DNA from 3 places in the Enterobacter roggenkampii genome. Region 3 is predicted to be linked to each of the others. Evidence: predicted binding sites of a transcription regulator. Region 3 holds the regulator's gene; each other region holds the start of a gene.
What was found. Region 3 encodes PhoB, which activates phosphate uptake and scavenging genes when phosphate is short. Its sites were predicted from a motif close to CTGTCATAAAACTGNCNNAT; they were not measured.
Positions count from the first base shown of each region.

Region 1: the regulator PhoB is predicted to act here: its motif matches at 1,870-1,889, upstream of BFV67_RS02780 (esterase-like activity of phytase family protein).
Region 2: the regulator PhoB is predicted to act here: its motif matches at 1,917-1,936, upstream of glpT (glycerol-3-phosphate transporter).

Region 1 covers NZ_CP017184.1:600,372-604,593, reverse strand. The annotation lists gene yjiA (GTPase) at 1-396, shown strand, start outside; gene BFV67_RS02780 (esterase-like activity of phytase family protein) at 466-1,824, opposite strand; gene BFV67_RS02775 (YfaZ family outer membrane protein) at 2,236-2,781, shown strand; gene BFV67_RS02770 (hypothetical protein) at 2,781-3,101, shown strand; gene BFV67_RS02765 (NAD-dependent succinate-semialdehyde dehydrogenase) at 3,147-4,222, opposite strand, start outside.
Region 2 covers NZ_CP017184.1:3,233,382-3,237,603, reverse strand. The annotation lists gene glpB (glycerol-3-phosphate dehydrogenase subunit GlpB) at 1-175, opposite strand, end outside; gene glpA (anaerobic glycerol-3-phosphate dehydrogenase subunit A) at 165-1,793, opposite strand; gene glpT (glycerol-3-phosphate transporter) at 2,045-3,397, shown strand; gene glpQ (glycerophosphodiester phosphodiesterase) at 3,409-4,222, shown strand, end outside.
Region 3 covers NZ_CP017184.1:974,696-978,917, forward strand. The annotation lists gene sbcD (exonuclease subunit SbcD) at 1-1,009, opposite strand, end outside; gene phoB (phosphate response regulator transcription factor PhoB) at 1,197-1,886, shown strand; gene phoR (phosphate regulon sensor histidine kinase PhoR) at 1,908-3,203, shown strand; gene brnQ (branched-chain amino acid transporter carrier protein BrnQ) at 3,613-4,222, shown strand, end outside.

The sequences.
Region 1 (4,222 bases), 370 kb from region 3:
CACGGCGATATCGACCTGTCCCAGCTTTTCAACACCAGCGGCTTTATGCTGGAAGAGAACGTCACCACAAAACCGCGCTTCCACTTTATGGGAGACAAGCAAAACGACGTGGCGTCGATTGTGGTGGAGCTGGATTACCCGGTGGATATCAGCGAGGTCTCCCGCGTGATGGAGAACCTGCTGCTGTCGTTTGCCGACAGGCTGCTGCGCTACAAAGGCATGCTGTGGATTGACGGCGAGCCGAACCGCCTGCTGTTCCAGGGCGTGCAGCGCCTGTACAGCGCCGACTGGGACCGACCGTGGGGCGATGAAGCGCCGCACAGCGTGATGGTGTTTATTGGTATCCAGTTGCCGGAAGAGGAGATTCGGGCGGCGTTTGCGGGTCTGAAGAAATAGCCTCCCCGCTTAACTATGCGCTCCGAACAATCCCCCTCTCCCCTGTGGGGAGAGCGGTGAGCGGTAAACTTATTTCACCGCCTCCGGCAGCGTCACAATCCAGAGCTCGCTGTCGGACTCCGGCTTCTTCAGCGGCTTCACGCTGAGCGTGGTTTCCACCGGTTTATCCTCCAGCGTCAGCTTGCCTTCCGCGTTCACCCGGTAATCCTTAAGCTTCTTGCCCTCGACCGGGTTTTGCATCGCGACCTTCACGCCAAAATCGTTATCGTTCGCCACCGCAAGCGTTTTGCTGTCGATCAGCGCCAGTCCTTCAGCCTTCTCCTGCTGCCAGCCCAGCGCGCGAAGATCGACCACCTGCGTTTTTGCCGCAAGGCTAATGCCGCGCTGCGCCAGGGTTTTCTCATCATCAAACTCCGGGTACTCGCCCGGCTTGTCGAAGGCGGAAAGATCGCTCGCCTTGCTGAGATCCACCTTGTAAATCAGGTTGCGCATCCCGTCGTTTTTATCGCTTCCCTGCTCAATCAGCAGGATGTGCTGATTATCGAGCGCCACGATGTCGCCGATTTTGGCATCGCTGTTTTTGTCGTAGGCCGCGCTGTCGATAGGGTAACCGTACATCGCGGTTTTGCCGGTCGCCGGGTCGAAGCTCACCAGACGGGTGAACAGCGCCTGCTTTTTGCTCTTCCCGTCGATGTCCAGCGTGCTTTGCACGGCGGCGATAATCCGCCCGTCCGGCATCCGGGTCAGGCCTTCAAAGCCCCGGTTGGGCTGGCGCCATTTGATGATGTTTGGCAGACCGCCCGCGATAGATTTTTCCCCTTCCGCGGCCTGCGGCCCGTGGATCGCGAGGATTTTCCCTTTGCTGTCGACGTTAATCAGGAACGGGCCGTACTCGTCGCACAGCCAGTAGCCGCCTTTGCCGTCCGGCGTGATGCCTTCCGTATCCAGTCCGCGGTTATCACCTTTCAGGACCTTGAGGGTGTCGCTGAACGCCACTTCATTGGTGGAGCCAATCACGCCGCTTTGCAGCGGGAGACCGTTAATCTCGCCTTTATCGTCATGCAGCGGGCGGGCATCAACCGCCTCCGCTTTGCCGTTCTGGACGCGGATGGTCATCAGGAGCGGCGCGAAATCCGGCGTAACAAAGATTTTGGCTTCGTTTTTACCCATTTTTGGCGCATCGGCGTTGGGACCGCGATCGGTCACGGTCGCAAACGTCAGGGCATCGCCCTGCTTGCCCGTAAACAGCAGGCCAGAGCCAATCCCCACCGGAAGCCCGTTCGGGAACGCATCGGCAAACGCGCCGCTGTATTTCACATGGGAGCCGTCAGGGAAGCTGACGATATAGCGCTCAGCGGTAGGCTGCGCAGCCAGGCCAGAGAAAGAGAGCGCACAACCGATAAGCACAGGAATAATTTTTCTTTTCATATTGTTAGTGTCCAGTGAGTGAAGCCAACAACGTAAAGAATAAACGTGTCAGAAAAATGACATAGAAAGGCAACCGACGTGCGCGGGTGAACGTATATTCATTGCCCAGAAATGTAAGGTTGTGTTGTATTATGTGACATCTGAAATACTTCTGGAAATTATTAGAAACCCAATTAATTCACCTCTAATCACTATCCCTTCCTCGTTCAGTTTATGTTTAGTCAAAAAATTAAACGGTGCCTAAACGTCCGAACATCACGCGTTGACACCTCGACAATCAAACATCGATGCAACATTTCAAATAAAAAAGTTAACAATATCAGCATAAAACAGCGACCTTCATCACATTTGCAGTCATAAACATCGCTTGTTAAGGTGCCCCCAGATGAATTTAATGACGAGGCATAAAACATGAAAAAACTGAATATCCTTCTTCTTTCTGCTCTGACCGCCCTCTCGGGTTCCGCTCTGGCAATGGGCGGCAGCATTGAGCAGGGTAAAAACTTTACCAACCTCAACCTCGAGATGGGGAAATCCTCATCCGGCCTGTATGCCGAAAGCAACTGGCTTAAAAACACCGATGACGGTACCCAGACCGGCGGCGTGGGCGCAGGCTACAACCTGGAAGTGGGCCCGGTAATGCTGAATGCGGGTGCCAAAGCCATCTACATCGGCCCGAAGAAAGGCGATAACGGCGTGGCGTTCCCGATCGGCGGCGGTGTGAACGTTGCCCTGACCGACAGCATCCACGTGTACGGTGAAGGCTACGTGGCGCCAGAAGGGCTGAACAACAGCGTGAAAAACTACGTGGAAGCCAACGGCGGCGTAAGCTGGACGCCGATTACGCCTGTGACCCTGAAAGTGGGTTACCGCCACGTGAGCGTTGATGGCAAGGACGGCCGCCCTGGCCACACGCTGATTGACGGCGCATATGTAGGCGGTGGAGTCACCTTCTGATGAAACACCGCATGACCGCGCTTTGCGTTCTGAGCCTCACGCTGATGCTCACCGGCTGCGTCCAGTACAAATGGGTGAAACCGGGCGTCAGCGATGCGGAAATGAATAAAAAGCTCACGGAATGCGAAGCGCAGGCGCTGATCGATCTTCCCCCGGATAACGTGGTGACCGGTTCGAGCTCGGAAAAAACGGACAAATCGAAAAAGAAAAAGGATATTTCCACGAGCTACACGGTTGAAGACGCGAATGAATATCGCCGGGATACGCTGGTTGACAGCTGCATGTTCAAAAGCGGCTGGGACAAGATCGAAGTGCAATAACTCCATAAAAAAACCTGCCGGTTGGCAGGTTTTTTTTATGGCCTCTTACTGACGCACCACCACCAGCTTCTGGTTCACAAACTCTTTGATCCCCAGATCCGACAGCTCGCGTCCGTAACCGGAGCGCTTCACGCCGCCGAACGGCAGCTCTGGCGCGGTATCGGTGAGCCAGTTGATATACACCATCCCGGTCTCGATCCGCGACGCCATCTTCTTCGCGCGCTCGATATTCTGGCTGAATACCGCCCCACCCAGGCCGTAGTGTGAGTCGTTCGCCAGCGCGACCGCCTCGTCATCGTTTTTTACCACGTACATCTGCGCCACCGGGCCGAAGAACTCTTCAAAGTACGCCGGGTTGTCGCGCGAGATATTCGTCAGGATCGTCGGTTCGAAGAAGCTCCCCTCACGCTGCACCGGCTTGCCGCCATAGTGCAGCGTCGCGCCGTTTTTCACCGCCTCGTTGACCTGTTTGGTCAGCGTTTCCAGCGCATCTTTCGACGACAGCGGCCCCAGCGTGGTGCTTTCGTCGAGCGGATCGCCAATCTTCACCTGCTTAAATGCCTCGGTGAATTTGCTCAGGAAGGTGTCGGCAATCTTTTCATGCAGGATAAAGCGCTTCGCCGCGGTACAGACCTGCCCGGCGTTGTTGAGCCGCGCATTCACGCCAATCTTGACGGCTTTGTCCAGGTCCGCATCGTCCAGCACCACGAACACGTCGTTACCGCCCAGTTCAAGGGTGGATTTCTTGATGTGCTTCGCCGCCTGCGCGGCCACCACGCTGCCGGCTTTTTCAGAGCCGGTCAGCGCTGCACCCTGCACGCGATCGTCGGCAATGATGTTTGCCACCTGCTCGGACGAAATAAACAGGTTAGTCCATGCACCTTCCGGCGCGCCCGCCTCGCGGACCAGGTGGGCAAAGGTCTCGGCGCAGTGCGGCACGATGCTGGCATGCTTGGCGATCACCGGGTTGCCCGCCGCCAGGTTTGGTGCCAGGACGCGCATCAGCTGGTAATACGGGAAGTTCCACGGCTCAACGGCCATCAGCACGCCGATGGGGTGATGCTCCACCCACGCTTCCCCGAGTTCGGATTGATACTTCACCGGGGCCAGGAACTGCTTCG
Region 2 (4,222 bases), 2.3 Mb from region 3:
CCGGCGGCAGCTTATCGCGGTACGCTTCGTCCACCAGATCCAGCGAGCCCGACGAGAAGTGCAGGGCGCTCTGCCCCCGGGTGATAATGGCGCAGCGCAGCCCCTGCTTCGTGAGCTTAATGCCGCAGAGCAGGCCCGCCAGCCCGCCGCCGACAATCACGGTATCAAATTTCATCGTGTTGCTCCTTCTCCAGACCGCAAAGCCCCTGGTAGACCCAGCGGGTAAATTCACTTTCACGCAGGGCATCGCCCCAGGCGACAGGCTGAATGCCTTTCCAGCGCTCGTTTAAAAACGCGCTGAGCTGATCGAGCGACTGGGTGGCGGTGGTGGTATGAAAGCGCTGCAGCAGCCCCGCAGCACGGCAGGCGCACAGCTCGCCCTGACAGGTGCCCATTCCGACGCGGGTGCGGCGGCGGAGATCGAGCAGGCTGTTGACCGTCAGGTTCTCCACCGCGTACTGCACCTCACCGGCCGTCACGGCTTCGCACTCGCACACCAGGCTGCGGCTCAATCTTCCTTCACCAAGCCACGGTGGCGTTCTGTCGCCGTGGCGGTATACCGCGGACCCGCGCAGCGGCGCGGGCAGGGAGATGATTTTCTGCAGCGTTTTTTCGGTGGACTGCCGCGATCCCGGCAGCGGCTGTTCTGCCGTGACGCACGGCTCGGTATTTCCGAGCTTGCGGCAGACGGCATCGGTCGCCCACTCGGCCATCAGGCGATAGGTCATCAGCTTGCCGCCGGTGATGGTGATAAACCCGTCCATGCCGTCGCGCGCGGCGTGATCGAGCAGCACGATGCCCCGGCTGACGTTCCGTCCGCTCGGGTCGTTGTCGCTGGCGACCAGCGGACGCACGCCCGCGTAGGCGCGCAGAATCCGCGTCTGCGCCATTACCGGGGCCAGTTTTTCCCCTTCCCGCAGCAGGATATCAACCTCTTCAGCGGTGACGCGGTTGTAATCAATCTCGCTGTAGTCCACGTGCGTTGAAGTCGTCCCGATTAACGAAATGGTGTCGCCCGGAACGAGGATATCGGCGTCAGACGGCTTGCGGCAGCGGTTAATCACGTGGTTGTTGATGCGGTGGTCGAGGATCAGCAGCGAGCCTTTCGCCGGGAACATGCGCACCGACAGGTCAGCGTATTCCGCTATACGCTGGCCCCAGATCCCCGCCGCGTTAACCACTACGGCGGCATACAGCTCGCCGTGCTCGTTGTACTGCGTATCAAACACCCGCACCCCACAGATGCGATGACCTTCGCGAATAAGCCCGGTCACTTCATGTCCGGTCAGAATGCGTGCGCCATGCTCACGGGCGTCCAGCATATTGGCGGCGGTCAGGCGGAACGGATCGACGGTACCGTCAGGGACTTTCACCGCGCCAATAAGCGCCGGGTTAACCGACGGTTCCAGCCGCCGCGCCAGCGCCGGATCCATGGCCTCCGCCTGAATGCCCGCGGCAGTGCAGGCGGTAATAAAGGTGTCCTGAAAGGCGAGGTCATCTTCGGGAAGGGTAATAAAGAGGCCGTCGGTCGGCTCAATGCAGTGGCGTGCGATACGCTTGAGGATCTGGTTTTCAGCAATACATTCGCGCGCGGATTCCGCGTCGGTGACCGCATACCGGGCGCCGCTGTGCAGCAGGCCGTGGTTCCGTCCGGTTGCGCCCGTGGCGATATCATGGCGTTCCAGAAGCGTAACGCTTAAGCCGCGAAGGGCGCAATCGCGCGCGATCCCGGCGCCGGTTGCGCCACCACCAATGATTATCACATCACTATAACGAGGATCGTGACTGGTCATTGTTTACCCTCTATGTTCGTTTTTTATCATTTAGCCATAGTAATTTTGTGGTTTGTTTGATTTCGAACATAAACGCGCGGAATTCGAAAGTGAAACGTGATTTCATGCGCTTTTTTGCGCATTCTGTCATATTTCTGTAACAATCTGTGCGTTGATTCACAGTAACAATCACCGTGATTTCTTAACATCCCCGCCTCTGGAATTCAGGTGCGAGCCACCTGCTCATTCATTTCAAGGCCACGGAGGCTGTTATGCTCAGTATCTTCAAACCTGCGCCCCACAGGGCGCGTCTGCCAGAGGCAGAAATAGATCCGCTCTATCGCCGTCTGCGTTGGCAAATCTTCCTGGGGATCTTCTTCGGGTATGCGGCGTACTACCTTGTACGTAAAAACTTCGCGCTCGCCATGCCGTATCTGGTGGAGCAGGGCTTCTCCCGCGGCGATCTGGGGTTCGCGCTGTCGGGGATATCCATCGCCTACGGTTTTTCCAAATTCATCATGGGTTCCGTGTCGGATCGCTCGAATCCGCGCGTGTTCCTGCCTGCCGGTCTGATCCTGGCGGCAGCGGTGATGCTGTTTATGGGCTTTGTGCCATGGGCAACCTCCAGCATTGCCATCATGTTCGTGCTGCTGTTTCTCTGCGGCTGGTTCCAGGGAATGGGGTGGCCGCCATGCGGACGCACCATGGTGCACTGGTGGTCGCAGAAAGAGCGCGGCGGCATCGTGTCGGTGTGGAACTGCGCCCATAACGTGGGCGGCGGTATTCCGCCGCTGCTGTTCCTGCTGGGGATGGCCTGGTTCAACGACTGGCACGCGGCGCTCTACATGCCTGCCTTTGGTGCCATTCTGGTGGCGATTATTGCTTTCGCCCTGATGCGCGATACGCCGCAGTCCTGCGGCCTGCCGCCGATTGAAGAGTACAAAAATGACTATCCGGATGATTACAGCGAGAAGCACGAAGAAGAGCTGACCGCGAAGCAAATCTTCATGAAGTACGTCCTGCCGAACAAGCTGCTGTGGTACATCGCGGTCGCCAACGTGTTCGTTTATCTCCTGCGCTACGGCATTCTGGACTGGTCCCCGACCTACCTGAAAGAGGTGAAGCACTTCGCGCTGGATAAATCCTCCTGGGCGTACTTCCTGTATGAATACGCCGGTATCCCGGGCACCCTGATTTGCGGCTGGATGTCGGACAAGGTGTTTAAGGGCAACCGCGGTGCGACGGGCGTCTTCTTTATGACCCTGGTGACTATCGCAACGGTAGTGTACTGGCTCAACCCGCCGGGAAATCCGGGTGTGGATATGGCCTGTATGATCGTCATCGGCTTCCTGATTTACGGTCCGGTGATGCTGATCGGTCTTCACGCGCTGGAGCTGGCGCCGAAGAAAGCGGCGGGAACGGCGGCGGGCTTTACCGGCCTGTTCGGCTACCTCGGCGGTTCGGTCGCGGCGAGCGCCATCGTGGGCTATACCGTTGACTTCTTCGGCTGGGACGGCGGCTTTATGGTGATGATCGGCGGAAGCGTGCTGGCGGTACTGCTGCTGATTGTTGTGATGATCGGGGAAAAACGTCACCACGCGGAAGTGCTGGCGCGTCGTCAATAAGGAGCTTTGCGATGAAATTAACTCAGTTAGCAACCGGCCTGCTGCTGGCGGGCCTGATGACAGGCTCCGCGCTGGCGGCGGATAAAATCGTTATTGCCCACCGCGGTGCCAGCGGCTATCTGCCGGAGCATACGCTCCCGGCGAAAGCGATGGCCTATGCGCAAGGCGCGGATTATCTGGAGCAGGATCTGGTGATGACGAAGGACGACCAGCTGGTCGTCCTGCACGACCATTATCTTGACCGCGTGACGGACGTGGCAGAGCGTTTCCCGGATCGCGCCCGCAAAGATGGCCGCTTCTACGCCATTGACTTCACGCTGGCGGAGATCCGCTCCCTGAAGTTCACCGAAGGCTTCGAGATTGAAAACGGCAAGAAGGTGCAGGTCTATCCGGGACGTTTCCCGATGGGCAAATCTGACTTCCGGATCCATACCTTCCAGGAAGAGATTGAGTTTGTTCAGGGACTGAACCACTCCACCGGTAAAAACATCGGCATCTACCCGGAAATCAAGGCGCCGTGGTTCCACCACCAGGAAGGGAAAGACATTGCCGCGAAGACGCTGGAGGTGCTCAAACAGTACGGCTACACCAGCAAGCAGGACAAAGTCTACCTGCAGTGTTTTGACGCCGCCGAGTTGAAGCGTATCAAAACCGAGCTGGAGCCGAAGATGGGCATGAACCTCAATCTGGTGCAGCTGATCGCCTATACCGACTGGAATGAAACCCAGGAGAAGCAGCCGGACGGCAAGTGGGTGAACTACAGCTACGACTGGATGTTTAAGCCGGGTGCGATGAAGCAGATTGCGCAGTATGCCGACGGCATCG
Region 3 (4,222 bases):
GCAAGACCTCTACCGGCAGGTCTTCGGTCAGCGCCTGGATTTTCCGCTGCATATCGTGCAGGTAGTCGTCGGTGGTGATTTCGATGTCCAGCCAGATGGGGGGATCTTGCTCGACGCCGCGCCACTGCTCCAGCTGGGCGGTGATGGCATCGAGATCGCCTTTCAGCACCGCCAGTGGCTGGGTAACGGGCACCTCCAGCGTGTCGACGGCGCTGAGTTTTCCGTCGGAGAAGGTCACCAGATGTACGGATTTGGCTTTGCCCGTTTCGTCAAAGCTGAGCGAAAGGGGCGAGCCGCAGTAGCGGATGTGCTCGCAGCCGCCGACGATCTGCGCCCGGTGGATGTGTCCGAGCGCAATGTAGTCGGCTGGCGGGAAGTGCTGCGCCGGAAAGGCATCCAGCGTGCCGATATAGATGTCACGCACGGCGTCACTTTTACTGGCCCCGACGGTGGTGAGGTGCCCGGTCGCAATCACCGGAATCGGCTGGTCACCGCGCAGGGCACAGGCTTCGGCGTGCTGCTGGCGGTAATAGTCGGCGATCGCCTGTAACAAATGCTGCTGCTTTTCCGCGCCCGACAGCCCCGCCTGGCTTTGCACGATGTCGCGCGGACGCAAAAAGGGAATCGGACACAGTACCGCCCCGGGCGACCCGTCGCGCTTTTTCAGGATCTGCGGGGCGTGCCCGGCGCTGGCGACGACGGTGGTATTGAGAAACGCCAGGATGTCGCGGGATTCGTTAAGCGTCGCGACGGAATCATGGTTGCCGGCGACAATCACCAGATGACAGCCGGTTTGCTGCAGATTCACCACGAAGCGGTTGTACAGCTCACGCGCATAGCTCGGCGGCGAGCCGGTATCAAAAATATCTCCCGCCACGATAATCGCGTCCACCTCATGCGTCCGGGCCGTTTCCAGCAGCCAGTTCAGGAACGCTTCATGTTCAGCCGCACGGCTTTTGCTGTAAAAATTTTGACCCAGATGCCAGTCCGAGGTGTGAAGTATGCGCATAGCTGATCCGTGGCAAAAAAGAGAAAGCAGGATTATAAACGTTCAGAGAAGGGAAAATAACCGCTGTAATAAAACAACAGTTTGCCATTTATAGTGGTACTGTTTTTCATAAATCTGTCATAAATCTGACGCATAATGGCGCCGAATTACAAACTTGTAACGTAAATAAGATAAGACAGGGCAAAGTATGGCGAGACGTATTCTGGTCGTAGAAGATGAAGCTCCAATTCGTGAAATGGTGTGCTTCGTGCTCGAGCAAAACGGCTTCCAGCCGGTTGAAGCGGAAGATTATGACAGCGCAGTGAACCAGCTGAATGAACCCTGGCCCGATCTGATTCTGCTGGACTGGATGCTGCCCGGCGGCTCCGGACTGCAGTTTATCAAACACCTGAAGCGTGAAGCGCTGACCCGCGACATCCCGGTTGTGATGCTTACGGCGCGCGGAGAAGAAGAGGATCGTGTGCGCGGTCTGGAGACCGGCGCGGACGATTACATTACCAAACCGTTCTCCCCCAAAGAGCTGGTGGCCCGCATTAAAGCCGTGATGCGCCGTATTTCGCCGATGGCGGTGGAAGAGGTGATTGAGATGCAGGGGCTGAGCCTTGATCCGACTTCTCACCGCGTGATGACCGGTGAAAATCCCCTCGACATGGGGCCTACCGAATTTAAACTTCTGCACTTCTTTATGACCCACCCGGAACGCGTGTACAGCCGCGAGCAGTTGCTGAATAACGTCTGGGGAACTAACGTGTATGTCGAAGACCGGACGGTTGACGTACATATCCGCCGCCTGCGAAAAGCGCTGGAACTGAGCGGCCACGATCGCATGGTGCAGACGGTCCGCGGCACGGGTTATCGTTTTTCTACCCGTTTCTGAACAATGACAGGAGTGTGACGCGTGCTGGAACGTCTGTCATGGAAAAGGCTCGTCTTTGAACTGATCTTATGCTGTATTCCGGCCTTCATTCTGGGGGCCTTTCTTGGACATCTGCCGTGGTTTCTGCTGGCGTCGGTCACCGGGCTGCTGATCTGGCATTTCTGGAACCTGCTGCGCCTCTCCTGGTGGCTGTGGGTTGACCGAAGCATGACGCCGCCGCCCGGAAGCGGCAGCTGGGAGCCGCTGCTGTACGGTCTGCACCAGATGCAGATGCGAAATAAAAAGCGCCGCCGCGAGCTGGGAAGCCTGATTAAGCGTTTTCGCAGCGGTGCGGAGTCGCTACCGGATGCGGTCATTCTGACCACCGAAGAAGGGACGATCTTCTGGTGTAACGGCCTGGCGCAGCAGCTGCTGGGCCTGCGCTGGCCGGACGATAATGGCCAGAATATCCTCAACCTTCTGCGTTATCCCGAGTTTACGCTGTACCTGAAAAAGCGTGATTTTACCCGTCCGCACAATCTCAAGCTCAATAACGGTCGCCATCTGGAGATCCGCGTGATGCCCTACAGCGATAAGCAGTGGCTGATGGTGGCGCGCGATGTCACCCAGATGCACCAGCTGGAAGGGGCGCGCCGCAACTTCTTCGCCAACGTCAGTCACGAATTGCGTACCCCGCTGACCGTGCTTCAAGGCTACCTGGAGATGATGCAGGAGCAAACGCTGGAAGGTGCGCCGCGTGAAAAAGCGCTGCACACCATGCGCGAGCAAACGCACCGGATGGAAGGCCTGGTGAAGCAGCTGCTGACGCTCTCGAAGATTGAAGCGGCACCCACGCTCGCGCTGAATGACACCATCGATGTGCCGATGATGCTGCGGGTCGTGGAGCGTGAAGCGCAGACGTTAAGCCACAAAAAGCATCACCTGACCTTTGAGGTCGACAACACGCTTAAGGTGCTGGGCAGCGAAGATGAACTGCGTAGCGCTATCTCAAACCTGGTGTATAACGCGGTAAACCATACGCCGGAAGGAACGGAGATCGTGGTGCGCTGGCAGCATATCCCAACGGGGGCCGAGTTTAGCGTGGAGGACAACGGGCCGGGGATCGCGCCGGAGCATATTCCGCGTCTGACCGAGCGCTTCTATCGCGTGGATAAAGCGCGATCGCGGCAGACGGGCGGAAGCGGCCTGGGGCTGGCGATTGTGAAACACGCGGTGAATCACCATGAAAGCCGTCTCGATATTCAGAGTACCCTGGGTAAAGGAACCCGCTTCAGCTTCGTGATCCCGGAACGATTAATTGCCAAAAAGATCGCCTGACGGCAGGTGTGTCATTTTACCTTTCCACGGGTCAGCCATCGCTGGCCCGTTTGCTTTGCAGTCAAGCGAAACGCGTGTGAATTTTATACGGCTGGCTGTTTTTTGTTCGCATGATTAGCCATGGGTTTTTCTTATAATTAGCGTATTGTGCTGGAGTGTATTTTCATGCTGGCATATTGTTCTGGTTTTACGATCCCACCTTGCCTTTAAACGTTATAAGCGTTTAAATTGCCCCCCAGATACTGTCAGACCGACTGTATTTGCGTGGTAAATCGAAAAACTATTCTTCTCCACGCCAGGACGGGAGCATATCCCGCTAAAATTGAGCAAATTTTCGGCTGTATCGTCCCGTCAGGGGCAGCGAAAATCTCAATGTTTTCAACACCACATCCACAGGCAGTAAGGTTTTATGACCCATCACTTAAAATCGCGTGACATCATCGCGCTGGGCTTTATGACATTTGCGCTGTTCGTTGGCGCAGGCAACATCATTTTCCCTCCAATGGTTGGCTTACAGGCGGGTGAACACGTCTGGACCGCCGCGTTTGGTTTCCTGATTACTGCCGTGGGTCTGCCGGTGCTGACCGTCATCGCGCTGGCGAAAGTCGGCGGCGGTGTGGATAGCCTCAGCACCCCGATTGGCAAAGTGGCGGGCGTTCTGCTGGCAACCGTATGCTATCTGGCCGTGGGTCCGCTGTTTGCCACCCCGCGTACCGCGACCGTTTCCTTTGAAGTGGGTATTGCTCCGCTGACCGGTGACGGCGCGATGCCGCTGTTCATCTACAGCCTGATCTACTTCGCTATCGTGATTCTGGTTTCCCTCTATCCGGGCAAGCTGCTGGATACCGTGGGTAACTTCCTGGCTCCGCTGAAAATTGTGGCGCTGATTGTTCTGGCGGTGGCGGCTATCGTCTGGCCTGCAGGCCCGATTAGCGACGCGATGGACGCCTATAAAAACGCCGCGTTCTCTAACGGCTTTGTGAACGGCTACCTGACGATGGATACGCTGGGCGCGATGG